DNA from 2 places in the Bradyrhizobium sp. S3.7.6 genome. Region 2 is predicted to be linked to the other one. Evidence: predicted binding sites of a transcription regulator. Region 2 holds the regulator's gene; the other holds the start of a gene.

Region 1 (14,632 bases), 4.5 Mb from region 2:
GAAGGTCGTCGAGGTCCGCAGGCTTGCCCCCGAGGCGCCGGAAACCAATATGAATGCGGACTATGGCAGTGACGATCCGCCCGATGGTTCCGACGGCGACGATCTCTAGAGCATGATCCGGACCCGAAGGGCCGCGTAGCGCAAAGTGTGAAGCGGTTTTCCGATTAGATCAGGCTCAAACCAAAAGTTAAGGCGCGATGACGAGTCATCGCGCCAACCAAGGACAGCACCGATGGTCGATATTTTCGGCATGATGAAGCAGGCGCAGCAGCTGCAATCCAAGATGCAGGAGATGCAGGATCAGCTCTCCAACGTCGAGGTCGAAGGCATCTCCGGCGGCGGTCTCGTCGCCGTGCGCATGACCGCGAAGATGGACGTGAAGGGCATCAAGATCGATCCTTCGCTGATGAAGCCGGAAGAGCGCGAGGTGCTCGAGGACCTGCTCGTCACCGCCCTCGGCGATGCCCGCCGCAAGGCCGAGACGGCCGTGCAGGAGAAGATGCAGGCGCTCACGGGCGGGCTCAGCCTGCCGCCGGGTATGTTCGGCCAATAAGATGGGTTCGGTTGCAGGTCCCGAAATCGAGCGGCTGGTCCAGCTCCTCGCACGGCTGCCGGGCTTGGGCCCGCGCTCCGCGCGGCGTGCGGCGCTGCATCTGATCAAGAAGCGCGAAGCGCTGATGATGCCGCTGTCCTCGGCCCTGCAGGTCGCGCTCGACAAGGTCCAGGTCTGCAAGACCTGCGGCAACATCGACACGCAAAATCCCTGCACGGTCTGTACCGATCCGAAGCGCGATGATGCAATCATCGTCGTCGTCGCCGATGTCGCCGATCTCTGGGCGCTGGAACGGGCCAATGCGACCCAGGGGCGCTATCATGTGCTCGGCGCGACCTTGTCGCCGCTCGACGGCGTCGGGCCGCAGGACCTCACCATCGACGCGCTGGTGGCGCGCGCGCATGCTGCCGAGGTGCATGAGATCATCCTGGCGCTGAACGCGACGGTCGACGGCCAGACCACGGCGCACTACATCACCGACCTGCTTCAGGACGCCAACGTAAAAGTAACCCGCCTGGCCCATGGTGTGCCGGTCGGTGGCGAGCTTGATTATCTCGACGAAGGTACGCTATCGGCCGCGATGCGGCAGCGGACCCTGTTCTAGCCATCCAGACTTACGGAACGGACGACATGACGAAACTTTTCGCCACACGATCGGCTTTGGTCGCGACGATGATAATGCTGGCGACCCCGGCCATCTCCGCGCAGCAGGACGACGGGGCGCCGCCGCCGCCGAAGCCCGGCAAGCCGATCAGTGCCGGCGAGGTGCTCTCGGGCGAATTGAACGCAATGAAGGTGCGCGACATCAAAAATGCCGGCAAGCGGATTGCGATGTACCAGATCACCTCGGAGCCGCGTCGACTGCCGGCGCCGAACGGGCTGTGCAATCTCGAGACCGGTCCTGAGACGTTCCAGCTCGTCACTTCGAGCGACGCGCAGGCCACGCAGCTGAAATCCTTCGTCGGCAAGGCGATCTCGGTCAAGGTCGACGAAGTCGCCTGCGCCAGCGATCCCGGCCAGATGAGCGAAGCCGTGATCACGAAGTGGAGCCTGATCAAGAAGCAGTAGGGGGCGCGGCTCCAGCCGAGCTACCGTAGGGTGGGCAAAGGCGCAAAGCGCCGTGCCCACCATTCTCCCGGCGACGATTCAGGTGGTGGGCACGCTTCGCTTTGCCCACCCTACGGCATCGCGGGCGTGGCGCGTGCCGAGTTTAAACCCTCACCGGCCCCAGCGCCTCAAAGTGCCCGCGCTTCTGCAGCCAGGCCAGTAGCACCAGGCTCGGGATCGCCACCAGCACGCAGATCACGAAGAACAGCGGCCAGCCCGTCGTGTCCGCCACGAAGCCCGCACTCGCTGACAGATATGTGCGCCCGACCGCGGCGAGCGCGGTGAGCAGCGCGTATTGCGTCGCCGTGTGCAGCGGATTCTGACACAGCGCGGAGAGATAGGCGACGAAGATCACGGTGCCGATGGCGCTGGTAAAGTTCTCGCAGGTGATGGCAAAGGCCAGCGCCCATTGGCTGGTGCCGACGAATGCCAGCCAGGAGAAGGAGAGATTGGCGAGCGCCTGCACCACGCCGCCGATCCACAGGCTGGTCGCGAGCGAATAGCGCCGCGCGAGGAAGCCGCCGGCAAAGCCGCCGATCAGCGTTGCCGCGAGACCAACGCCCTTCACGATCGCCGCATAATCGTTGCGGGAAAAGCCGAGGTCGATCACGAACGGCGCGGTCATGGTGCCGGAGAAGGCGTCGGTGAACTTGAACAGCACGACGAAGGCGAGCGCGGCGAGCGCATCCTTGCGCGACAGGAATTCCGAGAAGGCTCCGATCGCCGCGTGCAGCACGCGCGCGAACGCCGTCTCGGTTTGTGTCGCGGCTTCCGCCCGCACCGATTGCTCGGGCTCTGTCGCGGCCAGCGCGGTGATCGTGCCGATCAGCACCATCGCCGCCATCACCACGTAGCCCCACATCCAGGCCGACGCGCGCGGAATGCCGGTGCCCTCGAAGCCGGACACGATGAACAGCGCGCCCGCGGTCGAAACCAGCATGCCGATGCGGTAGGCCGCGACGTAGGAAGCCATTCCGGCAGCCTGCTCGCTCTCCGGCAGGCTCTCGACGCGGAACGCGTCGACCACGATGTCCTGCGTCGAGGACGTCGTCGCGACCAGCAGCGCGCCGAGCGCGACGTAGAACGGCGAGCGCGCGGGATCGGTAAGCGCCAGCAGCAGGATCGCGATGATCAGCAGCAATTGCGAGAACAGCAGCCAACCGCGCCGCCGCCCGAACGCGCGAGTGAACAGCGGCACATGCAGCGCATCCACCAGCGGCGCCCACAGGAATTTCAGCGTGTAGGGCGTGCCGACCAGCGCAAACAGCCCGATGGTCTTGAGGTCGACCCCGGCCTCGCGCATCCACACCAGCAGCGTCGAGCCCGACAGCGCCAGCGGCAGCCCGGACGAGAAGCCGAGGAACAGCACGATCAGCACCCGCGGTTGCAGGTACACGGCCAGGCCATCGCGCCAGGACGTGGGGGCCGTGTCGGGGCTGGCAGGGGAGGTCGCGTCGGGTGCGGTCATGGGGAGGTGTTAGCAGATTCTGGCTGCCACAAGTGAGGTGTCGTCGCCCGGTCAAGCCGGGCGACGACAGTGTGCCTCAAAACTCACTCCCCCGCCTGGAGCTTCCTCGGGAACAGCTCCGCGGCACCGGTTGCCACCAGATGCGGCCCCTCCGGCGCATCGGTCTTGCTGAAATCGAGCTCCTCGATTCGCCCGGCGCGCTTCTCGATCTTGTCGGCGGAGATCAGCACCTGCCGCACGTCCTCGTTGGCGTCGGCAAAATGCTTCTGCAATTTCAGCACGCGGTCGCGCAGGCGTCCCAAATCGTCGCCGAGCTTGATCACCTCGGTGCGGATCTGGTCGGCGGCGTCGCGCATGCGCGCGTCTTTCATGATCTGCTGCATCACCTGGATCGCGAGCATCAGCAGCGAAGGCGACACCAGCACGACGCGGGCGCGATAGGCCTTCTGGATCACGTCGTCGAAACCGTCATGGATCTCGGCGTAGACCGATTCCGACGGCACGAACATCAGCGCCATCTCCTGGGTCTCGCCGGCGACGAGATATTTGTCGGCAATGTCGCTGACATGCTTCATCACGTCGCCGCGCAGCCGCTGCGTGGCGATGCGCTTCTCCTCGTCGGTGCGGGCGTCGTGCAGCGCGGTCATCGCCTCCAGCGGAAATTTTGCGTCGATGCAGAGCGGGCGCTGGTCGGGCAGGAACACCACGCAGTCCGGCCGCTTTCCCGTCGAGAGCGTGAACTGGAACTCGTAGGCGCCCTTCGGCAAGCCGTCCTGGACGATCGCCTCCATCCTTGCCTGGCCGAAGGCGCCGCGCGACTGCTTGTTGGCGAGCACGTCGCGCAGGGTCGTCACCTGCGTGGTGAGGTCGGTGAGGTTCTTGTGCGCGTTGTCGATGATGCCGAGCCGCTCGTGCAGGGCGCGCAGGCTCTCCATGGTGTTGCGGGTCGAGTGTTCCATGGATTGGCCGACCCGATGGGTCACCGAATCCAGCCGCTCGTTGACCGCGCGCGCCATGTCAGCCTGGCGGCCGGCCAGCGCCTGGGTCATGGCGTCGGCTCGGCCGGCAGCCTCGCTCTGGGCGTGCAGCACCTGGCTGAGGCGCTCCTCGAGCTCGTCCGCGCGGATGGCATTGGCCATGGCGAGTTCCGCGCCGCGCCGCCCGGATCGCGCGATCACGACCGCGATCACCAGCAGCAGGATGACGACGAGGGCGCCGAAGCCGATCAGCGCATCGATCGTGCGGACCGGCCAGTCGCCAGCCAGGAAAATGATCTCGTTCATGGCGGCCCTTGTAGCCGATTCGACACCCTCCGCGAACGAATAGCGAACGCTTATGGTTAATAGCCCCCTAATTTTTATGGTTAACGAAACCTGAAGTTTTATGGTTAGCGGAGGGTTAACGGAGTTCCTCGCCGCATTGACCGCATCCGGCATGCGGCTTAAATCGCGGCCATGGCCCTCAGAGAAATCATCATCCTGCCCGACAAGCAGCTGCGTCTGGTCTCCAAGCCGATCGAGAAGGTCACGACGGAGATCCGCAAGCTTGCTGACGACATGTTCGAGACCATGTACGACGCGCCCGGCATCGGGCTCGCGGCGATCCAGATCGCGCAGCCCTTGCGGCTGATCACCATGGACCTCGCCAAGCCTGACCCGGACGGCGAGACAAAGCCGGAGCCGCGTGTCTTCATCAACCCTGAAATCATCGCATCCTCCGAGGATCTGTCGGTCTACGAGGAAGGCTGCCTCTCGATTCCCGAATATTACGAGGAGGTCGAAAGGCCCGCGAAGGTGCGGGTGCGCTTCACCGACCTCGACGGCAAGGTGCACGAGGAGGACGCCGAAGGCCTCTACGCCACCTGCATCCAGCACGAGATCGACCATCTCAACGGCGTGCTGTTCGTCGACTATCTGTCAAAACTCAAGCGCGACCGCGTGATCAAGAAGTTCGAGAAAGCCGCCAAGCGCGCGGAGTAGCCACGTCCTCCGCCGTCATGCCCGGCCTTGTGCCGGGCATCCACGTTCTTTGCCGCCGCGAGCAGCGAGAACGTGGATGGCCGGGACAAGCCCGGCCATGACGAGTAACTTGCTCGTTCCCGAGGATTGTCTCGTCATATGTCTCTCCGCCTGATCTTCATGGGTACGCCCGATTTCTCCGTGCCGACGCTGCTCGAGCTGGTCTCGCACGGCCACGAGATCGCGGCGGTCTATACCCGCGCGCCCAAGCCCGGCGGACGGCGCGGCCTGCAATTGCAGCCGACTCCGGTCGAGGAAGCCGCGCGAAAGCTCGGCGTGCCCGTGCTGACGCCGAAGTCGTTGAAGCCGCCCGAAGCGCTCGACGAGTTTCGTGCCTTTGATGCGGATGCCGCCGTCGTCGTCGCCTACGGCATGATCCTGCCGCAGGCGATCCTCGATGCGCCAAAGCTCGGCTGTTACAATCTGCACGCTTCGCTGCTGCCGCGCTGGCGCGGCGCCGCGCCGATCAACCGCGCGATCATGGAAGGCGATGCGGAGAGCGGCGTCATGGTGATGAAGATGGATGTCGGTCTCGACACCGGTGACGTCGCCATGGCCGAGCGCATCGCGATTCCCGACAACATGACCGCGGTCGATCTGCATGACCGCCTCTCCCGGATCGGTGCCGATCTGATGGTGCGCGCGATGGCCGCGCTCGCCCGCGGCGGGCTCCAGCTCAAGAAGCAGAGCGAGGATGGCGTCACCTACGCCGCCAAGATCGACAAGGCCGAAGCGCGGATCGACTGGTCCAGGCCGGCGCGCGCTGTGCTGCGCCACATCCACGGCCTGTCGCCGTTTCCCGGCGCCTGGGCAGAGCTTGAGAATGCGCGCGTAAAAATCCTGCGCTGCGAGCTGGCGAAGGGCTCCGGTGCACCCGGAGAGGTGCTCGACGACCAGCTCACGATTGCCTGCGGTGAGGGCGCGATCCGCATCCTCGAGCTTCAGCGCGAGGGCAAGGCGCGGATGCAGGCCACGGACTTCCTGCGCGGCGTGCCTGTGAAGCCGCCGATGCGGCTGGCCTGATGCCCCGCTACAAGCTCACCATCGAATATGACGGCGCGCCGTTCTTCGGCTGGCAGGTGCAGGACACGCTGCCTTCCGTGCAGGGCGCGCTCGAAGCGGCGGTGAAGGCGATGACCGGCGCGGATCTGCGCGTGCACGGTGCGGGCCGCACCGATGCCGGCGTGCATGCGCGCGGCCAGGTCGCGCATGTCGACATCGACAAGCAGTTTCCGCCGGGCCGGTTTCGCGACGGACTGAACGCGCATCTGCGCCCGCATCCGATCGCGGTGCTGGAGGCCGAGATCGTCCTTGACACCTTCGAGGCACGCTTCTCGGCCGTGAAGCGGCACTACCGCTACCGTGTCGTCAACACCCGCGCCAATCTCGCGCTTGATATCGGTCACGCCTGGCGCGTGCCGCGCCGGCTCGATGCCGATGCGATGCATGCGGCGGCACAACGCCTGCTTGGCAAGCACGATTTCACGACGTTTCGCGACACCGAGTGCCAGGCCAAGTCGCCGGAGAAAACGCTCGACCAGCTCGACGTGCACCGCGACGGCCGCGAGATCACGATTCTCACCTCGGCGCGCTCGTTCCTGCACAGCCAGGTGCGCTCGATGGTGGGATCGCTGGTCTGGGTCGGCGAGGGCCGCTGGACCGCGGACGATCTCACCGCAGCGCTCGAAGCCCGCAACCGCGCGGCGTGCGGCATCGTCGCGCCGCCTGACGGGCTGTATCTGATGAAGGTGGATTACTAGCGCCCGCTGCCGCCACAGACGTCATGGCCGGGCTTGTCCCGGCCATCCACGTGCGCCAACATGCAACCATGCATGGTGGATGGGTCTACATCCTGGCGAGCGCGCCAAACGGCATTTTGTATGTCGGTGTGAGGAGCGACATTATTCGCCGCATCTATGAGCATCGAAACGGACTCGTTCCCGGCTTCACCAAGAAGTACGGCGTCAAGCTGCTGGTCTATTTCGAGCGCTATGAGGATATCCAAACCGCTATCCAGCGCGAGCACAACATCAAGCATTGGTCGCGGACGTGGAAGGTGAGGTTGATCCTCAGGGATAATCCCGAATGGAAGGATCTGTACGAGACGATTGTTCAATAAGTCGTGCCGAGCTCTCGCCACATCGTCATGGCCGGGCTCGTCCCGGCCATCCACGATCTTTCTTGTCAGGAGCGCCGAAGAACGTGGATGCCCGGGACAAGCCCGGGCATGACGGCGGTGGGTTGGGCGGCGATTAGCGCCCTACCCAAAATACCGCGCCAAAATCCCCCGATACACCTGCGTCAGCTTCTCCAGATCCACCACCGGCACGCGCTCGTCGACTTGGTGCATGGTCTGGCCGACCAGGCCGAACTCGATCACCGGGCAATAGCTCGAGATGAAGCGCGCGTCCGAGGTGCCGCCTGAGGTCGATAGTTCCGGCTTGCGCCCCGTCACCTCTTCGATCGCCGACACCGCAAGATCGGTGAACGGGCCGGGCTTGGTCACGAACACATTCGAGTTCGAGGGCTCCCAGACGATGCGAGCCTTGATGCGGTTGCCGCAGGCTTTCGTCAGGCGCGTCTCGACCAGCTCGCGCAAGGATGCCTGGGTGTGGTTGTCATTGTAGCGGATGTTGAATTTTGCGCGCGCCTCGCCGGGGATGACGTTGTTGGCCTTGTTGCCGACGTCCACCGAGGTGAATTCGAGATTGGAGGCCTGGAACTGCGCACTGCCATGGTCGAGCGGCTCGTCACTGATCGCCACGATCAGCCGCGAAATGTCAGGCACCGGATTGGCGGCGCGGTGCGGGTAGGCGACATGGCCTTGCACGCCGTCGACGAACAGCGTGCCCGATTGCGAGCCGCGCCGGCCGACCTTGATGGTGTCGCCGAGCGTCTCGACATTGGAGGGCTCGCCGAGCACGCAATGGTCGAATTTTTCGCCGCGCTCCGCGGCCCATTTCAACAGCTTGATGGTGCCGTTGACCGAGACGTCTTCCTCGTCGCCCGTGATCAGGAACGAGATCGAGCCCTTTCCATCGGCGCGCGGCGCGCCGCCATTGGCGGCGAGATGCTCGAGCACGGCTGCCACCGAGCAGGCGATGCCGCCCTTCATGTCGACCGCGCCGCGGCCGTGCAAAAAGCCGTCCTTCACCTCGCCCGAGAATGCGCCGACGCTCCAGGCGTTCTCGTCGCCGGGCGGCACCACGTCGGTGTGGCCGGCGAAGGTGATGTGCGGGCCCTCAGTGCCGATCCGCGCATAGAGATTGTCGACGTCGGCTGTGCCTGCTTCGCTGAAGGTCACGCGGTGGCAAGTGAAGCCGGCAGCGTTGAGGGCTTTCTCAAGCACGCCCAGCGCACCGGCATCGGCCGGGGTTACCGAGGGGCAGCGGATGAGATCGCGGGCAATCGAGAGAGCATCGGTCATGCGCCCCGCTTAACATGCATGCCGCCGGGTGGGCTAGCGCTGGGCGGCACCAATTCGAGCTCGCTTTGCTGGTCCCAGCTTTTTGCAGGGGACGAGCCGTCCTCGGTCTTGGCCAATGGATCAGGACCGAACCGGTTATCGCCGACGCTGCCTGATACGATGAACATCTCGACAAACCCCCACAGCCACGGGATGGACGCGACCAGCCAGAACGGAAGCATCCAGGTGGAGTTCGGCAGCAGGTCCGAGAACTGGTTGTACAGGCCGGGCAGGAAGAAGAACGGAACGAGCCACCAGCCACTCCTGTCGCGATCATGCAGCCGCTTGATCGCCGTCGCGAGATAGATCCAGAGGAACAGCGACAAGCCGAACGCCTTCAGGATCAGGTTGGTGCGATCAACGGGCGCCAGCGAGCGATAGGCCCGGGGATCGACCAGCTTGAAGAGGTCGTCGAGGCCGAAGTCGAAATCGAGTTTCAGGGATAGCTTCAACGCCCCCTCGGCGTTGATGAGGTGGATCACCTGACCGATCACCCCGAGCAGGGCCGCCAGCAACGCGACGATCAGCAGCGCCTGCCACAGCAAGGCGCGATTGATGCGGCCGTCGAAGCGAAAAAGATACCAGGTCCAGTCCATGGCGAAGGTTCCGGGCAGCGGAGGCCGTCCGGTGATTGGTCGCGATGGGGAGAAGGAGGGTTCGATACGGTAGCAAACCCGTCATCCCCGCGCAGCGGCGAAGCCGCTGTCGCTGGAGGTGCGAGTGGCGCGATGCAAAGCATCGCGCCGGGAGCCTCGAAGGATGGGCGGCCGGGATGTGGCGGCAGCCGGGCCGTCGCCCTTCGAGGGCCGCCGAAGGGGCGGCCACCTCAGGGTGACGGTAAGGGAATGGCGCTGGTGGCGCCGATCAATCCCGCAGCAGCTCGTTGATGCTGGTCTTCGAGCGCGTGCGCTCGTCGACGCGCTTGACGATCACGGCGCAGGCCGTGCTTGGGCCGATCTGGCCGTTCTTCATCGGCTTGCCGGGCAGCGCGCCGGGCACCACCACCGAATATTCCGGCACCTCGCCGATGAAGATCTCGCCGGTCTCGCGGTCGACGATCTTGGTCGAGGCGCCCAGGAACACGCCCATCGCCAGCACCGCGCCCTTGCGCACGATCACGCCTTCGGCGACTTCGCTGCGCGCGCCGATGAAGCAGTCGTCCTCGATGATGACGGGCTCGGCCTGCAGCGGCTCGAGCACGCCGCCGATGCCGGCGCCGCCGGAGATGTGCACGCGCTTGCCGATCTGCGCGCAGGAGCCGACGGTCGCCCAGGTGTCGACCATGGTGCTCTCATCGACATAGGCGCCGAGATTGACGAAGGACGGCATCAGCACGACGTTCTTGGCAATGAAGGCCGAGCGGCGCACCACCGAACCCGGCACCGCGCGAAAGCCGGCATCGCGAAAACGGTTCTCGCCCCAGCCCTCGAACTTCGAGGGCACCTTGTCCCACCAGGTCGCCTTGCCGGAACCGCCGGGAATGACACCCATGTCGTTGAGGCGGAAGGACAGCAGCACGGCCTTCTTCAGCCATTGATTGACCTTCCACTTGCCATCGGCCCCGCGCTCGGCGACCCGTGCCTCGCCCTTGTCCAGGATCTCCAGCGCCTGGTCCACGGCCTCGCGCACCTCGCCCTTGGTCGAGGTCGAGATGCCGTCACGCGCGTCGAAGGCGCTGTTGATGGTGGATTCGAGGGCGGACAGGGACATCGGGATTTCCTCTGGGGAATGAGAATTTTGGCGGATTGGGGCGCTTTTTCGGGATTTGGCGGGGAGGAGTCAAGGCATACTCCGCCGTCGTCCCGGGGCGCGCGAAGCGCGAGCCCGGGACCCATAGCCACGGGCAGTCATTTGGCGAGGATTCGGAGTAATCGATCTCGCGCCACAACCGCTCCCTGTGGTTATGGGTCCCGGGCTCGCTTCGCGCCTCGGGACGACGGCGGCTATTTGGGCGACAGCTTGCCCAAAAACCCCGTCAGGTCATCCGTGACGTGGTCGACATGGGGCGCGTCCCGGCCCTCCAGTTCCCAGTCCTCCCGCACCACTTCCTTGGTGCCATCAGGCACCACCAGCACGGTGGTCATGCCGAGCGCGTGCGGGACGGTGAGGTTGCGGGCGAGGTCTTCGAACATCGCGGCTTTGGTCGGATCGACCGCATGGTCGGCGAGGAATTTTTGATAGGTCTGCGGCGACGGCTTCGGCTCGAACCCGGCGGCGATGATGTCGAACACGCCGTCGAAATGCGTTGCCAGGCCGAGCCGCGCCAGCACGGCATCGACATGGTCGACCGAGCCGTTGGTCAGGATCAGCTTGCGCCCCGACAGTTTTGCTATGGCTTCGCCGAGCGCCGGGTTCGGCTCCAGCGGCGAGTGGTCGATCTTGTGGACGTAGGCGAGGTAGTCGTCGGCGTGCACGCCGTGCAGGGTCATCATGCCGCGCATGGTGGTGCCGAAGCGCTGATAATAATCCTTCTGGATCTTGCGCGCTTCCTCCGGGCCGACGTTCAGCCAGTTGCAGACGAACTCCCCGATCCGCGCGTCGACCTGCTGCCACAGATTGACGTGATGCGGGTAGAGCGTGTTGTCGAGGTCGAACACCCAGGTGTCGACATGGGCAAAGGTGCGCGAGGAGGTCATATCAAATCTCTATCGGTTGGGTGCAAGCGCCGCCCCACTCTCCGCTGTCGTCCCGGACAAGCGTAAGCGCAGATCCGGGACCCATAACCACAGGGAGGAATCGTTTGCGGGATCGTAGTTACATCGTGCCCAACAACTGCGGCCTGTGGTTATGGGTCCCCGCGTTCGCGGGGACGACAGCGGAGTTTGTGGCGCGGTCTGACCCATCACGGCATCGCAAAGCGCAGCGTCTTGCCGCCGCTCGACATATCCACCACGCCAAAACCCGTCGCCGCGAATCCGCGCGCGCCGCAATCGGCCTGCTCGTTGGTCTCGAACTTGGTCTCGCGCGTGCACAGCTGTTTGTCGCCGCCCCAGTTCAGCGGCTTGTCTTTCAGCTTGATGACGCGGTTGTCAGCATCGATGGCCTCCGCGAAGCTGAAGATCTGCTTCGGCTGCCCGGTCACATCGGGGTGCAGGCACGTCTTGGGATCGATGCGATACCAGCCGCGGCTGGTCACGGACTTGCCGTCGTCGGTGGCGACCGCCGCCATCACCTTGTGCGGCGTGTCGTTGCACCAGGTGAGGCCGGTTGCAGAAGGCGTCTGCACCGCATCGACCATGGTCTTGAAGAAGTTCGGCGACGACATGATGTCCGCCGCCAGTCCGCGGCTCTTCAGGAAGGCGGCAAGTGCTGCTTGCGTCTTCGGCCCGTCGACGCCGTCGATCGGCGCCGCGTCGTAGCCCGCGATCACCAGCAGCCGCTGGATGCCGGCGAGGCGGGCCTGCTCGTCGTCATATTCGGAATCCTCGGCGAGATAGGCCGTGAAATTGCCGTCCGCGGCTTGCGTCGGCGTGATCTGGGTGAACGCGGCCTGGGTCTGGCCGCTGCGGCATTGCCGCGCAGCCGCGATAACGAAATTGTCCTGTGCCACGCACAGCATGTCGCTGCCGTTCTGCGGGATTGGCGAGGCGCCGTAAACGCCGAGCGCGCGGGCGTTGAGCAGGATGCGGTCGGCGGTCAGCGTGCCCTGCACCACGACGCGGCAGGTGGCGGGATCGATCCTGAACCAGCCGCGCGTCGCGGTCGCCGCCTTGTCGTCGATGCCGATCGCGGCCTCGACAACATAGGACATGCGGTTGCAGATTTTCAGGTCGGCCAGGGCGGGCGCGGAGGAGAAGAAGAACGAGACGGCTGCCGCGGGCAGCGTCATCAGCAAGCGGGTCAGGGTCGAGCGGCGGGGACGACGCGCTCGCTCGACATGCCCGGCCTTGTGCCGGGCATCCACGTTCTTGGCGCGAGACGAAAGGTCGTGGATGGCCGGGACAAGCCCGGCCATGACGGCTTGCTTTGGCCCGCTCATCATCACTTATGGATCAGCGTTCCCGTGCCCGTGTTGGTGAAGAGCTCGAGCAGCACCGCGTGCTGCATCTTGCCGTCGATGATGACGACGCCCTCCACGCCCTGTTCGAGCGCGTAGATGCAGGTCTCGACCTTCGGAATCATGCCGCCGGAAATGGTGCCGTCGGCGATCAGCTTTCGCGCGTCCTTCACCGAAAGCTGCGGGATCAGCTTCTTCGACTTGTCGAGCACGCCAGGCACATCGGTGAGCAGCAGCAGGCGCTTCGCCTTCAGCGCGCCGGCGACCGCGCCGGCAAAGGTGTCGGCGTTGACGTTGAGCGTCTGGCCGTCCTTGGAGGTCGCGAGCGGCGCCAGCACCGGGATCAGCTCGTAGCCGATCAGCTGGTTGAGCAGCGTGAGGTCGACCTTCTCGGGGTCGCCGACGAAGCCGAGATCGATCGCCTTCTCGATGTTCGAACCCGGATCGACGATGGTGCGCGTCGTCTTCGACGCCTTCACCATGTTGGCGTCCTTGCCCGACAGCCCCACGGCCTTGCCGCCGGCTTCGTTGATGTAGCCGACGATCTGCTTGTTGACGGAGCCGGCCAGCACCATCTCGACGATCTCGATGGTCGCGGCATCGGTGATGCGCAGGCCCGCTGCGAACTCCGACTGGATGCCGAGGCGCTTGAGCATGGTGGCGATCTGCGGCCCGCCGCCATGCACCACCACCGGGTTGATCGCGGTCTGCTCGAGCAGCACGATGTCGCGGGCAAAGTTCTTCGCGGTCTCCTCGTCGCCCATGGCATGGCCGCCATATTTGATGACGATGGTTTCCTCGTCATACTGCTGCATGTGCGGCAGCGCTTCGGACAGGATGCGGGCCTGGTCGAGCGGGGAGATGTCGGTCATGAGGCGGATCTCGCTGGCGGGACTGTCGGTGCGCGTTCTATCCGATTGGCGGGCGCGGCGCAAAGTGTGACTGGCATGTCGCTCTCGTGTCCCCGGACGGAGCCTCGTAGCCCGGATGGAGTGCAGCGTAATCCGGGATTCTTACCGCAGGCACCGGCCCCGGATTACGCTGCGCTCCATCCGGGCTACAGGTCAGCGCTTTGCCACCACCGCTGCGAGCGTCACCGCCAGCCAGCTCAGGATCATCACCGTTCCACCCGTCGGCGCGGCATACGGAAACAGCGAGTGCCCCGCATATTGCCGCAAGGTGAGATCGCCCGCGAACAGCGCGGCGCCGATCACGAAGCCGAACGCCGCGATGAGGCCAATTCCGCCGTGCAGAAGGCCGCGCGCGAGCAGGGCGACACCTGCGAGTATGGCAGTTGCGTGAAACAGCAGCATGGCGCTGGCGGAGGCGAGCCGGCTGGCGTCGGCGCCGTGGGCCGAGGCGGCGGCCAGCGCGACGCCGGCGGCGCCCATCAAACCGGCAAGCCCAATCAGCAGGTGGAATGCAGGCGTCACGAGGTTCGCTCTTCCAGCAGCTTCGCCATCGCGGCGCGCAGTTCGGCCATGCCGGTCGAGCTCCGTGACGAGGTCGCGAGCACGTTCGGAAACGCCGCCGGATGTTTTGCCAGCGCGGCCTCGGTCTCGGTGATGCGGGACTCAAGCTCGGACGCCTTCACCTGGTCGGCCTTGGTCAGCACGATCTGGTAGCTCACCGCGGAACGGTCGAGCGTCCCCAGGATTTCGAGGTCGACGTCCTTGAGGCCATGCCGCGCGTCGATCAGCACGTAGACGCGTGCGAGTGAGGCGCGCCCCAGCAGGAATTTGTGGATCAGCTCGGTCCAGGACGCGACTTGCGTCTTCGGCGCCTTGGCGTAGCCGTAGCCGGGCATGTCGACGAGGCGCAGGTCCTTCTTGCCGGGGACCTCGAAGAAGATCAGCTCCTGGGTGCGGCCCGGCGTGTGCGAGGTGCGCGCAAGCGCGTTGCGGCCGGTCAGCGCGTTGATCAGGCTGGACTTGCCGACATTGGAGCGGCCGGCAAAGGCGATCTCCAGCCCGTCCATCGGCGGCAGCGTCGCAATCGAGGGCGAGGCCCAGATGAACTGCCA
Region 2 (14,632 bases):
CGCTGTCGTCGCTCTACGCGAAGAACGCGTTCTTCTTCGGCTCGAATCCAAGACTCTATCGGGGCAGGGACGGCGTCGCCGACTACTTCAACGGCCTGCCGCGCTGGCGCCAGCCGAGCGCGGCCTTTTCCGACGTGAATGCGGGACAGGCCGGTCCTGATCTCATCAATATGGGCGCGACCATCACGTTCGACCTCGCCGGCGAGCGGGACGATCTCGTCGTCAAGATGAGCTGGGTCATCATCCGCGAGGACGGCGACTGGAAGATCGTCAATCATCACGCCTCGGCGCGCGCGCCGTTGATCTAGCCGTCGCGCTACTCCGCCTCTGTCGTCATTCCGGGATGGCCCGAAGGGCCAGGTCCGGAATCCATAACCCCGGCCTGTGGTTATGGATTCCGGGCTCGCGCCAAGTGGCGCGCCCCGGAATGGCGATAGCAACGAACGCTGCCCCCGCGCGTTGGGGTGGGTCCAACAAGGAACCCACCATGCAGAACATCGCAGAGCATATGGAAGTCATCGGCGCCGATGGTGTCCACATCGGCACGGTCGACAAGGTCGAGGGCCATCGCATCAAGCTGACCAAGAAGGACAGCGGCGAGGGCAGCCACAAGGGCCACCATCACTTCATCGACAAGGGCCTCGTCGCCGGTGTCGAGGGCAACAAGGTTCGGCTCTCAGCCAAGGCGGACGTCGCCGTGACGATGGAAGAGGAAAAGTAGGGGGACCTTCGCTCCGTTCCTGATTCGTACCGCTATTCGCGCAGCCGCACGTTCCGGTAGCCTCCAGGCCTGTCGCGTATCGTAGGGTGCAGGGAATGGCGGAGCCGGGCCGGCCAGTTCGGTCCCAGGGGATCGCGGGGACTTGGATTGCGGGGACTTGGCCCGTCGGCCGAGCTGCATCCGCGGGCGGCCTCGCGCCGGCTGGGTTCGATGTCTGGACGTCGCTGGCCGGGACCCTGAGCGAATGGGCGCGCGCCGAGGCCGGCGCCGGGCGATTGTTGCCGTGGGTGCCGGTCGCGTTCGGCGGCGGTATCGCACTCTATTTTGCCGTCGATCATGAACCGGTGCTGTGGGTCGTTGCTGCGACGGCCATCGTGCTCATGCTTGGCGCGTTGCTGTTGCGTCGGAGCCGGTTGTTTGCTCCGGCGATCATGATCGCGGCGGTGGCGGCCGGTTTTGCCATGGCGACCTGGAAGACGGCGCGGATCGCGCACACGGTGCTGGCAAAGCCGCTCTATTCCGTCTCGCTGTCGGGCTTCGTCGAGACCCGCGACATCCGTGAGCGCACCGACCGCTTCGTGCTGCGTGTCACCGCGATGGAGGCGCAGCGCAGCGACGTCAAGCTCGAGCGCGTGCGCCTCTCCGTGCGCAAGGGGACTGCGCCCGAGGTCGGCAGCTTCGTGCAGTTGAAGGCGCGGCTGTTGCCGCCGTTGTCGCCGGTGCGCCCCGGCAGCTATGACTTTTCGCGCGACATGTTCTTCCAGGGCATCGGCGCCTCCGGCTTCGTGATGGGTACGATTGCGGCATCGGTGCCGCCGGATGCCGGTGGCTTGCGGCTGCGTTATGCCGCCTTCATGCAGGGTCTGCGCGATGCGATAGACGCGCGCATCCGAGCCACGCTCGAGGGCGACAACCGGGCGATTGCGACCGCGCTGCTCACGGGCCGGCGCGATGCGATTACCACGCCCGTCAACGACGCCATGTTCATCTCGGGGCTCGGACATGTGCTCTCGATCTCCGGCTATCACATGGCGGTCGTCGCCGGCGTGGTCTTCTTCGCGGTGCGCGCGCTGCTGGCGTTGATCCCTGGAATGGCGGCCGGCTTTGCCATCAAGAAATGGTCGGCGGCCGCGGCGCTGGTCGCAGCCGCGTTCTATCTGCTGCTGTCGGGCGCGGAGGTCGCGACGCAACGCTCGTTCTTCATGACGGCGGTGGTGCTGATCGCGGTCATGGTCGATCGCCGTGCCATCACCTTCCGCACGCTGGCGGTGGCCGCGCTGATCGTGCTCGCGGTCGCACCGGAAGCACTTGTGCATCCGAGTTTTCAAATGTCCTTCGCCGCGACGCTCGGACTGGTGGCGCTGGTGCAGATCGGCATGCCGAACCTGTTTGCGTCGCCCGATCATTCCGCGACCGCGCGGATTGCAATGTGGGGCGGGCGCGAAATCGCGATGCTGTTCCTGGCCTCGCTGATTGCGGGGCTCGCGACCACGCCCTATGCCGCCTTCCATTTTCACCGCGTGACGCCGTTCGGCGTGCTCGCCAACCTCGGGGCGATGCCGGTGGTCTCGGCCCTGGTGATGCCCGCGGGCCTGTTGGGCTTGATTGCAGCGCCGTTCGGACTCGATGGTCCGTTCTGGTGGCTGATGGGGATCGGCATCGACTGGATGGTTGCGGTGTCGCGCTGGGTGGCCGCTTTGCCGGGCGCGGTCGGCCGCATCTCGGCTTTCGGCATAGCACCGCTGATCGCGGCAAGCTTGGGAATCATCGTGATGGGCTTGTTGCGCACGCCGTTGCGCTGGGCCGGCGCGGTGGTGTTGTTGGCCGCGATCCTCTGGGGACTGTGCGCGCGCCAGCCCGATATCCTGATCGCCGGTGACGGCCAGAGCGTCGCGGTGCGGGGCAGGGATGGGCACCTGCATCTCATCAGGTCGAGCAAGGACAGTTTTCTTCTGAAGGAATGGCTCGCCGCCGACGCCGATCCGCGCGACGCCGGCAGTGCCTCACTGGCCGCCGGCGTGTCGTGCGACGAAGCCGGCTGCGTGACGCCGCTCGCCGACGGGCGCCTGGTCGCGCTGGCCTTGCGCATCGATTCACTGGCTGACGATTGCAGCCGTGCCGCGCTGGTGGTGACGGCGCGGCCGGCGCCGCCGGATTGCGCGGCGATGGTTGTCGGCCGTCAGCGTCTCGCAAGGCAAGGCGCGCTGGCGCTGACGCGAAGCGGCGACGGTTTTGCGGTTCAGGCGGCGAAGACGAGGGGGACAGACCGTCCGTGGTCGCCGGCGGCGGCCGGCGAGGCGGATTTCAGCGCGAGCCTTGCGCCGCAGGCGGCGGCTCCCCGCAACCGCGACGCGACGCCATCGGAAGCCGACCTGCAGGCCGAGGATTGAGCGGACGGGTTACAGATACCAGGCCAGCACGGCGTCGAGCCTGGCGTTGCCGATCACCGGAAGGACGACCATCTGGCTCAGCCCAGAGGCGCTGGCCTGCAAGGCCGCGACCGAGACGTCACGCGCGAGATCGTCGTTGAGTGCGGGCATGCCGGTGGCCCAGGCCCCGCCGATGCTGCCTTCGCCTTTGGCGATGGATTTCGTCGCATAGAGCGCGGCGAGGTCGGTCTGCGCGCTGCAATCGCCGGCGCGGAAGACCAGCGCCGAACGGGCCTCGTCCGGGACCCAGATCTCGAAGCGTCGCGCAATCGGGGTCGCCTGCGCGGAGAGAAATGTCAGCACCCAGGTCTGATCGGTGCCGGTCCGGTAGGGAACGCCGACGCCGAGATTGATTCCGACCTTGGCGGCGTCCTCCCAGCGCAGAAAACTCCTGGCATCGTGCAGGTCCTTGATGATCAGCGGCAGGCCGGCTTTCCAGATGCGGCCGGGAAGGCCGAAGCCGCGCGGAAATCTGGTGTGGCGGGAGTTGAATTCGAACATGTCGGCGGTGCCGTAATAGCCGTCGACGAGCCCCATCTCGTGGGAGGTTTCGGCATCGTTGTGCCAGAGTTCGATCGCGCCGACATGGGCCTCGTCGTCGCCGCAGAACAGCACCATGACGGCTTGCAGGAATTCGCCTGAAAACACCGGCACCGCCACGCCGCAGGTCAGCCCGGCGGCGATGGCCTGATCGGTCCGCTTGAAATAGGAATCGGTGAATCTAGTGAGGATCACGGGGTGGCCGCCGGCCCAGGCCTTGCCGGGAAGTCCCTCGTCATATCCGAAGTGCAGATCCTCGCTCACGTCCCTAAACGCGGACAACCCTTCGCCGTAGAGGCCGCCGCCGAATTCCAGCCGCATGCGCGTGCGGTCAGGCACCCAGAGTTCAACGACGCGAATGAAGGTCTTCATCGAACGTGCCCGCCGTCTCAAGCCGCACCAAGCATCGGCCATTTGGCTGCGGAACGGACGTTCAAAATTCAGGCAGGACAGCGCAAACTTCGTGCGGTGGGAGACGCCACGGCTTGGTCCGCCCGATGGAGTTTCGCGGGACACAAACGACACCATCTCGCCGGCCTCGGCCGGCGATGGCGATTTCAATCCTGGCCCGACCTGTCGGCCGGGAATGGCTGCATCAGCCGATCGGCAGGCGGGTGATGGTTGTCCGGCTGTCGGTGATGGTCTGCGGCTTGTGCTCGCGCTCGCCGAGCGGCTGGGTCACCGGTAGCTGCAGCACGGTCGCACGCTGGCCTTCGACCAGCTGCGTCACCAGCACGGATTTGCCGTCGGGGAATTCGATCGCATCATGATGGCGATCGGGAATGTGCGGATCGATCTTGCCGAACTTGCCGACGCGCGAATTGACGGTGCGCGTCCAGATCCAGCGATTGTCGTAGCGGACGTTGTCGGCGAAGGCGAGCTCCGTCCCCGGGAGCAGGCAGACCGCGACGGTCGGATCGGCCGCGGAGGCAAAGCCGCGCGTCGAGGTGCCGCGGAAGGTTGTCGTGACGATCGTCTCGCCGACTTCGGCGGGACGCGACGCGACGGCATGCAGGCTGTAGTCACACATCGGGTGCTCCTCATGCAGGGATAGCGACCCACGTCTCTTAATCGAGGCGCAGGCCTCTATCAGAGTGGAAATACCAAACGTTCTGCCGGGTTGTAGGCAAATCTACGGCTCGCCGCCGCAGGCCGCAATCACATTAACTTTCCCGAATCCACCAGGAACAAAGCCCGCCCCTTTGCATTCTGCAGGCGCGTGTCAGCGCCCCGCAGGCGCCGACCAGCCGGAATACTGCCAGCCCGGCCGCGACGGTTGGTCGACGGCGTCGAGGGCCTTGCGGACTTGCTCGCTAACGGCGGTGTCCTTGCGGACATGGGGCCGCGATTGCGCGGCTAAGGTTTGTACGTCCAAGGCTTGCGACGCTGATGCTGCGATCAGCGGCGCCACAGCAATTGTGCTCAGAACGATCCGGCGCATGACTTCTCCTCGAACCTGAAGGCCGCGAAGCAGAGCTGCTTCGTGCGGCGTGCCGAGGATTTACCGCTGGAGGAGGGGCCGGATAATCTGCGCGAAACCAGAAAGACTATCCAGCGGAAGCGGACAATCGTCCGCTCCAATCTCGGATCGGCGATGCCGATCCAAAGCGCGCGGGGCGCCAAATAACCGATACCGGCACGTCCGGTATCAATACTTCCGGTACAGCCCGATCAGCTTGCCCTGGATCTTCACCCGGTTGGGCGGCAGAATGCGGACCTCATAGGCCGCATTGGCGGGCTCGAGCGCGATCGAGGCGCCGCGGCGGCGGAAGCGCTTGAGCGTCGCCTCCTCGTCGTCGATCAGCGCCACCACGATATCGCCGGTATCGGCGCTCTCGTTGCGCTGGATCAGCGCCATGTCGCCGTCGAGAATGCCGGCCTCGACCATGGAATCGCCGCGCACTTCGAGCGCGTAATGTTCGCCCGAGCCGAGCATGTCAGGCGGTACGCTGATGGTGTGGCTGCGGGTCTGCAAGGCCTCGATCGGCGTACCGGCCGCGATGCGGCCCATCACGGGGACCGCGACGGGGCGCTCGCCCTCGTCCGCCGGCGGGCTCGAAGTCGTGCGGATCTTGCCGAGATTGCCTTCGATGACGCTCGGCGTGAAGCCGCGGCGGCTGCCGGCAGCGGCCTGAAGCTCGGGCAGCTTGATCACCTCGATGGCGCGGGCCCGGTTGGGCAGGCGCCGGATGAAGCCGCGCTCCTCGAGCGCAGTGATCAGGCGATGGATGCCCGATTTCGAGCGCAGGTCGAGCGCGTCCTTCATCTCATCGAAGGAGGGCGGCACGCCGCTTTCCTTCAGCCGTTCGCTGATGAACCGCAGGAGCTCGTATTGTTTGCGCGTTAACATCTCGACCAAAATCCCCCGGTTGATGTCGTTCGATTCCGAGACGCTGAATTCAGCAGTAAGCCGCTACATTCCCGAAACAAATCATGAACGGACACTATATGTTCGATACATGTTCCGCAACTGCTTAATTTACCGTGAACGCGACAAAGTTCGCGGAACGCACGCGAACGAAGCGCTCAGACGGGCAGCCGCAAGACCTCGCAAGGCGTGCCGGCTTCGGCCTTCGACGCGAATGGCGCGCGCACGAGAAGTGCCTGTGCCGCAGCGAGATTCGCAAGCAGCGAGGAATCCTGGTGATTGACCGGAAGGGCGACGAGCGTGCCGTCATCGCGCAGCTCGAGGCGTGCGCGCAGGTAATCCTCGCGCTGGTCGTTGGCGCCGACATCGCGGCCGAGCACCGCGCGTTCGCGGCGGTGATGAATCATCGAACGGCCCGAAAGCGCGCGAATCAACGGCACCATGAACAGGAAGCCGCAAACGTAGGATGACACGGGATTGCCGGGCAGGCCGATCACGCGCATCGCGCCGAGCCGCCCGTTCATCATCGGCTTGCCCGGCCGCATCGCGATCTTCCAGAACGCCATCGAGATACCTTCGTCCCTCAGCGCCTGCTGGACCAGATCGTGGTCCCCGACCGACGCGCCGCCGGTCGTGATCAGGATGTCGGCGCCGCTCTCCCGCGCGCGGCCGATGCCGGCCGTGGTGGCCTCCAGCGTATCGGCGGCAACGCCGAGGTCGATGGTATCGGCGCCCTCGCTGCGGGCGAGCGCGTGCAGGGCGTAGCCGTTGGAATAGACGATCTGGCCGTGGCCCGGCGTCGTACCCGGCATCACCAGCTCGTCGCCGGTCGCGAGGATCGCGACCTTCGGGCGTCGCCGGACTGGCAATTGCGGGTAATTCATGCCGGCGGCGAGCGCGAGGTCGCGCTCGGTGAGCCGGGCTCCCTTGCGCAGCAGCACGTCGCCTTCCGAGAAGTCGACGCCGGCGGGGCGGATGTGCCGCCCCGTTACGGCGGCTTCCTTGATGGTGATGCGCTTGCCGTCCGCGATCGTGTCCTCCTGGATCACGACCGCATCAGCGCCATCGGGAACGACACCGCCGGTGAAGATACGCACGGCCTCGCCGGCGCCGATCGATCCCGCAAACGGGCGGCCCGCCGCGACCTCGCCGATCAGGGTGAGCTGGGATTCGATCTTCGCCGCATCGACCGCGCGCACCGCATAGCCGTCCATTGCCGACATCGCCTGCGGCGGCTGCGTGCGCCGCGCGGCGACGTCGCGCGCGAGCACGCGGTGGAAGGCTGCGTCGAGCGCGATCATCTCTTCAGGCAGCGGCTCTGCGCCCGCCAGCACCGCAGCGAGCGCGTCGGAAACCGGCATCAGGGCCACGGGTGAAAACTCCTGCTGGGCCCGTTCGGGCAAATCGGCGGCGAGAGTTCTAGCCGAGTGCAGGCGCAGAGGCAAAACAGTGGCCGCGCAGGATGATTTATCCTGCGTCATCCGCTCTGCGATGAAGGGTGAGCATCAAGTCCGCCGCGGCATGATCCAGAAGGCGAGACAGACCGGTACGAGGATGGCCATGGCGAGGACGAGAAAGACGAGAGCCACGGCCAGCATCGGTCAGCCCCCCGGCTGCTTGTACGGACTGACGTCCGGCGCTGCGGGGCCCTGATCCCTGTCAGGCAGCGGGTCGGCCTGGGATTTCAGGTCGGCGGCCTTGCTGATCAGCTTGGCGGAAAGCTCAGAATCCGATGTGGTCCTGGCGAATTTCATCAGCAGAGAGGCCTGCTTGGTGAGGTAGGTTTTGCCCAACACGACGATAAGCCCGATGTAGAATTCCCAACGGACTCATGAGTCCTGAGAGGGGCAATCGTTCCGGGAACTCCGTATAAAAATGCACAAAGGGTTTTGGTTCCTCGCCCCCAGGCAAAATAGTTCCATTCGCGGCCCGTCGGCTTGCCGGCCAGAGATCAGATTCCGAGCGCCTTGAGGGCGTTCCCGACGTCGCGGGGCGAGGTCACGTGGACCGTGGTCAGGCCGCGCGACCGCGCTCCTTCGATGTTCTCGGCAAGATCGTCGAAGAACACGATACGGTTCGCGGGCACGCCGATCGCCGCCACGACATGGTCGAAGGCCTCCACATCGGGTTTGCGCAGGCCGATGCTGGACGACAGATACAGCTCGCGGAAATGGCCGAGCAGGGCGGCATATTCCTTCGAGAAGTGGTCCACATGCGGCCGGTTGGTGTTGGAGAAGGCGTAGAGCGGCAACTGCTTGGCCGCACGCGGCAGCAGCTCGGCGATATCGGGCATCTCGCCGGCGAAGATCGCGTTCCAGCCCTCCAGGAACTGCGCGTCCGAGATGCCGATCCCGAGCGAGACGCGCAGCGAGTCAAAATAGGCCTCGTCGCTGATCTTGCCGACCTCGTGCAGCCGATAGGCTTCGCTGTCCCGTACATAGCGCGCGACGATGGCTTCCGGCTTGCAGCCGGCATGTCCCGCCCAGCAGGCGATCGCCTTGGAGAAATCGATGTCGAGCACGACGCGGCCGAGATCGAACAGGAGCGCGTCCGCGCTGCCGGGAGAGAGCGAGCTCATTGCATCCTTTCACTCAATATCGATAGGGGTCATGGTCGAACAGCGGGAACGCGCTGAACACGCTCGGCGCATTCGTTGCGGTCGCCTGGTGCAGGCAGGACTTGTCGACCTCGGCGAACGAGGTGGCGCCCAAGAGGCCTAGGCAGCGCAGCACCTCGTCCTCGAGCAACTCCAGCATTCGCCTCACGCCGGCCTCGCCGGCTGCGGCCAATGCCCAGCATTGCAGCCGGCCGATGCCGACCATGTCCGCGCCCGCCGCGATCGCCTTGACGATGTCGGTGCCGCGGCAGAAGCCGCCGTCGACCATGATCTTGGCGCGTCCCTTCACGGCGTCGACGATCTCGGGCAGCACATGCATGGCGCCGCGGCCGTGATCGAGCTGGCGGCCGCCATGGTTGGAGACGTAGATCCACTTGACGCCGTGGTCGACCGCGATCCGGGCGTCCTCGGCGGTGGCGATGCCCTTCAGGATGAGCGGGATCTTGAACTTGTCCTTGATCATCTTCACGGTCCGCCACTCCAGGCCCTTCTGGTAATCGCCGCCGGTGGCGCGCAGGCGGCTCTCGCGAACATAGCGCTTGGCAATGTCACGTTCGCGACGGCTGTAATGGGCGGTATCAACGGTCAGGCAGAAGGCGGCGTAGGCGTTCTTCTCGCTCCGGCTGACGACATCGGCGACGAAATCGTCGTCGCCGCGCACATAGAGTTGATAGAGCCGCAGCGCATCAGGGGCGGCCTCGGCGGTCTTCTCCAGGCCGGGCTCGGACACCGAGCTCAGCATGTGCGCCGCGCCGAAGGTGCCGCAGGCGCGGGCGACGCTCGCCGCGCCATCCGGATCGAAGATCTCCAGTGCGCCGACAGGGGCCAGCACCACCGGCAGCCGCATCCGGCGCCCGAACAGCTCGACCGAGCCGTCGACCTCGCGGACGTCGCGCAGCACGCGCGGCCGGAAGGCGATCTCGTCCAGCGCCATGCGGTTGCGGCGCATCGTGGTCTCGGTCTCGGCGGCGCCGACGATATAGTCCCAGGCGTTCTGGTTGAGGTTGGCGCGCGCCTTGCGGATGAATTCGTGCAGGTTTTGGAATGGCTCGGCGCTGGCGCCGAGTTCGACGTTCCTTTCCGGCCGGATGCGGGGCGCGTCATTCATTGTTGTCCTCCCGAGAATTTGAAGCGTTATTGTCATCGCCTATCGTGTCCGGCCCTCCAAAACCATCCTAAAATCGCATAGCTGAGAGGCGTGGGCCGGCCGGCCGATTCCCGCGTTGCGCGAAACGGTTTCGGAACGTTGCCAAAAGTTTAGGCCCGGGCGAAGAGATTTTTACGATGTACCCGCCAGCGTGGCGTCCCGGCCTTGAAGAAACCAGAATGGTATTGTGAACAGCGGGCTGGATCGCCATTTGCATGGCGCCTCACAAGCCCAAAGCAAAGCTCCAAGCAAGAAGGCCAGTCTATCCATGCGGAAAAACCTGCTGTTCCCCCTGGGCGCACTCACGGGAGCGTGTCTAACCCTTCTGGTCGCCAGCCCGCACGGTGGAGTATGGGCGGCACGGGCGGCAGCGAGCGCGGATGATGCCTATTCCCGGCTCAATCTGTTCGGCGAAGTGTTCGAGCGGGTGAAGGCGAGCTATGTCGAGAAGCCCGACAATTCCAAGCTGATTGAGGGTGCGATCACCGGCATGGTGACCTCGCTCGACCCACATTCACGCTACATGAACGACAAGGCCTGGACCGAGATGCAGGAGACCACCTCCGGCGAGTTCGGCGGGCTCGGCATCGAGGTCACGATGGAGGACGGCCTGGTCAAGGTCGTCTCGCCGATCGACGACACGCCGGCGTCCAAGGCCGGGATCATGTCCGGCGACCTCATCAGCAAGATCGACGGCGATGCCGTGCAGGGCATGACGCTCGAGCAGGCCGTCAACAAGATGAAGGGGCCGGTCGATACCCAGACCAAGCTCACCATCGTGCGCAAGGGCGCCGACGCTCCGCTCGACGTCGCGATCAAGCGCGAGATCATCCATGTGCGTCCGGTGCGCTTCCACGTCGAGAACGGCGACATCGGCTATATCCGCGTCACCTCGTTCAACGAGCAGACCACTGACGGCCTGAAGAAGGCGATCGCGTCGATCTCCAAGGACGTTCCGCCGGAGAAGCTGGTCGGCTACGTGATGGACCTGCGCAACAATCCGGGCGGCTTGCTCGACCAGGCCGTCTCGGTGTCGAGCGCCTTCCTTCAGCGCGGCGAGGTCGTCTCGACCCGCGGCCGCAATCCCGAAGAGACCCAGCGCTTCACCGCCCATGGCGGCGACCTCACCAAGGGCAAGCCGCTGGTGATTCTGGTCAATGGCGGCTCGGCTTCGGCCTCGGAGATCGTCGCCGGCGCGCTGCATGACCACAAGCGTGCCACGATCATCGGCACGCGCTCGTTCGGCAAGGGCTCGGTGCAGACCATCATTCCGCTCGGCGCCGGCAATGGCGCGCTGGCGCTGACCACGGCGCGCTATTACACGCCGTCGGGCCGCTCGATCCAGGCCCAGGGCATCGCGCCCGACATCGAGATCCTGCAGGACGTGCCACCCGAGCTGAAGGGCCGGATGGATACGATGGCGGAGTCGCAGATGCGCGGCCATCTGCAGGCCGCCGACGGCACTGAGCAGACCGGATCGCAGTCCTACGTCCCGCCGGAAGAGAAGGACGACAAGGCCCTGCATGCGGCCTACGACTTCCTGCACGGCGTGACCGCGAATGCGGTCGCCGCCAAGCCCGCGCCGAAGGCGGCGGTACCGAACTAAAACCTTACGACGTCCAGATATCGCCCGGGAGCGGATGACCGCTCCCGGGCGAATTCGTGCGGTGACGCTTCCAATTGTTGGGAAGACCGCCCTAAAGCAGGATGGGGTTAGGTTGAATCGATTTGGGATTCCCAAATCGGTGTGTTTCTGATTCACCATGCTGGCTGGGTTGGAGGCCAGCATGGATGGGCAAGCCTTATTCTCTGGATCTTCGCAAGCGTGTCGTGTCCGCGATCGAGGGCGGGATGTCCCGCAATCAGGCAGCCAAGCAGTTTGGGGTCGCGATCAGCACAGCAATCGGTTGGATGCAACGGGTAGAGGAGACCGGCAGCGTTGAGCCTGGTCAGATGGGCGGTCATAAGCCGAAGGCGGTTTCGGGAGACCACGCGGTTTGGCTGTCGCAACGGATCAAGGACGGCGATTTCACTATACGGGGGCTCGTTGCCGAGCTTGCTGGACGCGGCCTGAAGGTCGACTATCACTCGGTGTGGGACTTCGTGCATGCCGAGAAGCTCAGCTTCAAAAAAAAGCGTGGCGGCTGGCGAACGCGATCGACCCGCGGTCGCGCGGCGGCGAGCCCAGTGGACAAAATATCAAGGACGCGTCGAAGCTGAGCGGCTCGTCTTCATCGACGAGACATGGACCAGAACCGATATGGCGCCTTTGCGGGGATGGGCGCCGCGCGGGCACAGACTTCCTGCCACGGTTCCCCACGGCCGCTGGAAGACCATGACCTTCCTGGCGGCGCTGCGCCATGACCGGATCGATGCACCATGGTTCATCGAGGGGCCGATCGATGGCGTGAGCTTCCGCACCTATGTCGAGAAGGTTCTTCTGCCTGTCCTTCGACCCGGCGATATCGTCGTCTTGGATAACCTCGGTAGCCACAGGAGCAAAGCAGTTCGCCAACTCATCCGTTCGGTCGGCGCCAAACTCTTCTTCCTGCCCAAATACTCACCCGACCTGAACCCGATCGAGCAGGTCTTTGCCAAGCTCAAGCATCTGCTCCGCAAAGCTGCCGCGCGAACCGTCGACGCGGTCTGCGCCGCAATCGGCCACGCACTCGATGCCTTCACCCCCGAGGAATGCGCCAATTACCTGAAAAATTCAGGCTATCGAACTTAATGCCATCACGCTTTAGCTGGCCTCGCGGTGCCGGCTTTCCTCGCCGCCGCGCTGGGCGAGGCGGCTGCGGTGCAGCGCGAACAGCTCCAGCACCTTGTCGGCCGGTTTTGCGGCACTGAACAGATAGCCCTGCATCTCGGAGCAGCCGAGCGCACGGAGCAGGCGCTGCTGCTCCTCGGTCTCGACGCCCTCGGCTGTGGTGGTCATGCGGCGGGCGGCAGCCAGGTTGACGACGGCCTGCACGATGCTCGCGGAGCCGTCGGGACCGGCGATGTCGCTGACGAAGCAGCGGTCGATCTTGATCTTGTCGAACGGGAAGCGGTGCAGATAGCTCAGCGAGGAGTAGCCGGTGCCGAAATCGTCGAGCGCGATGCGCACGCCGATGGTGCGGAGCTGATGCAGGATCGCAAGCGCGGTGTCGTCGTCGCGGATCAGCACGGCCTCGGTGATCTCGAGCTCGAGCCGGCTCGCCGGCAAATTGGAGGCGGCAAGGGCCGCCATGATCTTCAGCGCCAGCGTGCCGCTCTTGAACTGCACCGGCGAGACGTTGACGGCGAGGCGGATGTCGTCGGGCCAGTTGGCGGCATCGCGGCAGGCCGTGGCCAGCACCCATTCGCCGATCTCGTTGATCAGGCCGGTGTCTTCGGCGATCGGGATGAACTCGGCGGGCGAGACCATGCCGCGCTCGGGATGGCGCCAGCGCACCAGCGCCTCGCAGCCGGTGATGCGGTCGTCCTTCAGGGCGAGGCAGGGCTGGTAGTAGACCTCGAGCCCTCCTTCGAGCCCACCTTGGGCGATGGCGTGGCGCAGATCGATCTCGAGCTGCCGCCGCTCGCGGACCTTGGCGTCCATCTCCGGCTCGAAGAAGCGATAGGTGCGGCGTCCGGCGGCCTTGGCGGCATACATCGCCATGTCCGCGTTCTTCAGGATCTGGTCCAGCGCGGTGCCGTGTCGTGGCGCCAGCGCGATGCCGATACTGGCGTCCGTGGTGAGATGATGGCCCATGCAGTCGAACGGCGCGCGGATGGCCTGGAAGACCCGCGCGACGAGTTCGTTGACCTGCTCCAGCGACGTCACCGCGCTCTGTACGATGGCGAATTCGTCGCCGCCTAGCCGCGCCACGAAGTCCTGCAGACCCGCGCAGCGGCTGAGGCTCGTCGCGATCGATTTCAACAGCTCGTCGCCGACGAGATGGCCGAGCGCGTCGTTGACGCCCTTGAACTCGTCGATGTCGATGTAATGCACCGCGATCTCTTCGCCACCGGCGATGGCGGCGAGCTCCGCGCGTAGGTGCTCGTGGAACATGGTGCGGTTGGGCAGGTCGGTCAGCGCGTCGTAATGGGCGAGGTGGGTGATGCGCTCCTCGGTCCGCCGGCGCTCAGTGACGTCTTCGTGGGTCGCCACCCAGCCGCCGTCCGCGAGCGGCTCGTTAAGGATGTGGATCGAGCGCCCGTCGGAGGTGTCGACCACCATGGAGTTGCGCACATGGATGTCGCGCAGCACACGGACGACATAGTCGCCGATGTCGCCAGTGAACGAGCCGGTCGCCTTGCGGTGGGCGATGATGTCGTGGAAGCTGGAGCCGGGCTTCACCACCTCGGCTGACAGGCCGTACATCTCGATGTAGCGCTGGTTGCAGATCACCAGCCGCCGCTCGGCATCGAACAGCAGCAGGCCCTGCGTCATGTTGTTGACGGCGCGGTCGAGGCGCTGCTTCTCCAGCGTCAGCCGCTCGCGAGAGGCGCGGTGCTGCTCCAGCAGCTTGCGCACAATCGCGATCAGCACGCCCGCGATGGCGAGCGCGGAGGCGCCCGCAACCGAGATCAGGATGCCGATCTGCTCGCGCCAGTCCGTTAGCGCCGCCGCGCGCGTCGTGGTTGCCATCATCAGGATCGGGAAGTGGGGCAGGGCACGCGAGGAGATCAGACGGTCTTCGCCGTCGACGGGGCTCATGATGCGGCCGGCGAAGTGATCGAGCCCGAAGATCCTCTGCTGCTCGAACGGGCCGGTCTTGAAATTCCTGCCCATCTGCTCGCTGGAATGGGGATAGCGAGCGAGCAGCGTGCCGTCGCGATGCAG

The links. Region 2 encodes LexA, which represses DNA repair genes until DNA is damaged. Its sites were predicted from a motif close to TGTTCNNNNTGTGTTCNG; they were not measured.
Region 1: a site for LexA is predicted at 4,443-4,460, ahead of ACVJ5M_RS01330 (DNA recombination protein RmuC). Genes of this name have one in related genera too.

What each region holds. Positions count from the first base shown of each region.
Region 1 covers NZ_JBSSEQ010000001.1:251,239-265,870, reverse strand. Annotated here, with positions in the region: partial or broken gene ACVJ5M_RS01355 (DNA polymerase III subunit gamma/tau) at 1-109, shown strand, start outside; gene ACVJ5M_RS01350 (YbaB/EbfC family nucleoid-associated protein) at 233-553, shown strand; gene recR (recombination mediator RecR) at 555-1,157, shown strand; gene ACVJ5M_RS01340 (hypothetical protein) at 1,184-1,621, shown strand; gene ACVJ5M_RS01335 (AmpG family muropeptide MFS transporter) at 1,764-3,128, opposite strand; gene ACVJ5M_RS01330 (DNA recombination protein RmuC) at 3,212-4,411, opposite strand; gene def (peptide deformylase) at 4,583-5,107, shown strand; gene fmt (methionyl-tRNA formyltransferase) at 5,246-6,169, shown strand; gene truA (tRNA pseudouridine(38-40) synthase TruA) at 6,169-6,906, shown strand; gene ACVJ5M_RS01310 (GIY-YIG nuclease family protein) at 6,930-7,265, shown strand; gene dapE (succinyl-diaminopimelate desuccinylase) at 7,407-8,573, opposite strand; gene ACVJ5M_RS01300 (DUF805 domain-containing protein) at 8,570-9,208, opposite strand; gene dapD (2,3,4,5-tetrahydropyridine-2,6-dicarboxylate N-succinyltransferase) at 9,477-10,322, opposite strand; gene ACVJ5M_RS01290 (pyrimidine 5'-nucleotidase) at 10,556-11,248, opposite strand; gene ACVJ5M_RS01285 (DUF1036 domain-containing protein) at 11,455-12,441, opposite strand; gene argB (acetylglutamate kinase) at 12,594-13,481, opposite strand; gene ACVJ5M_RS01275 (DUF423 domain-containing protein) at 13,674-14,000, opposite strand; gene yihA (ribosome biogenesis GTP-binding protein YihA/YsxC) at 14,039-14,632, opposite strand, start outside.
Region 2 covers NZ_JBSSEQ010000001.1:4,760,026-4,774,657, forward strand. Annotated here, with positions in the region: gene ACVJ5M_RS23005 (nuclear transport factor 2 family protein) at 1-308, shown strand, start outside; gene ACVJ5M_RS23010 (DUF2171 domain-containing protein) at 488-721, shown strand; gene ACVJ5M_RS23015 (ComEC/Rec2 family competence protein) at 817-3,111, shown strand; gene ACVJ5M_RS23020 (GAF domain-containing protein) at 3,121-4,062, opposite strand; gene ACVJ5M_RS23025 (hypothetical protein) at 4,286-4,720, opposite strand; gene ACVJ5M_RS23030 (hypothetical protein) at 4,913-5,131, opposite strand; gene lexA (transcriptional repressor LexA) at 5,339-6,040, opposite strand; gene ACVJ5M_RS23040 (molybdopterin molybdotransferase MoeA) at 6,217-7,428, opposite strand; gene ACVJ5M_RS23045 (hypothetical protein) at 7,660-7,854, opposite strand; gene ACVJ5M_RS23050 (HAD family hydrolase) at 8,010-8,636, opposite strand; gene ACVJ5M_RS23055 (alpha-hydroxy acid oxidase) at 8,650-9,783, opposite strand; gene ACVJ5M_RS23060 (S41 family peptidase) at 10,091-11,428, shown strand; one part of gene ACVJ5M_RS23065 (IS630 family transposase) at 11,614-11,949, shown strand; one part of gene ACVJ5M_RS23065 (IS630 family transposase) at 11,951-12,553, shown strand; gene ACVJ5M_RS23070 (bifunctional diguanylate cyclase/phosphodiesterase) at 12,566-14,632, opposite strand, start outside.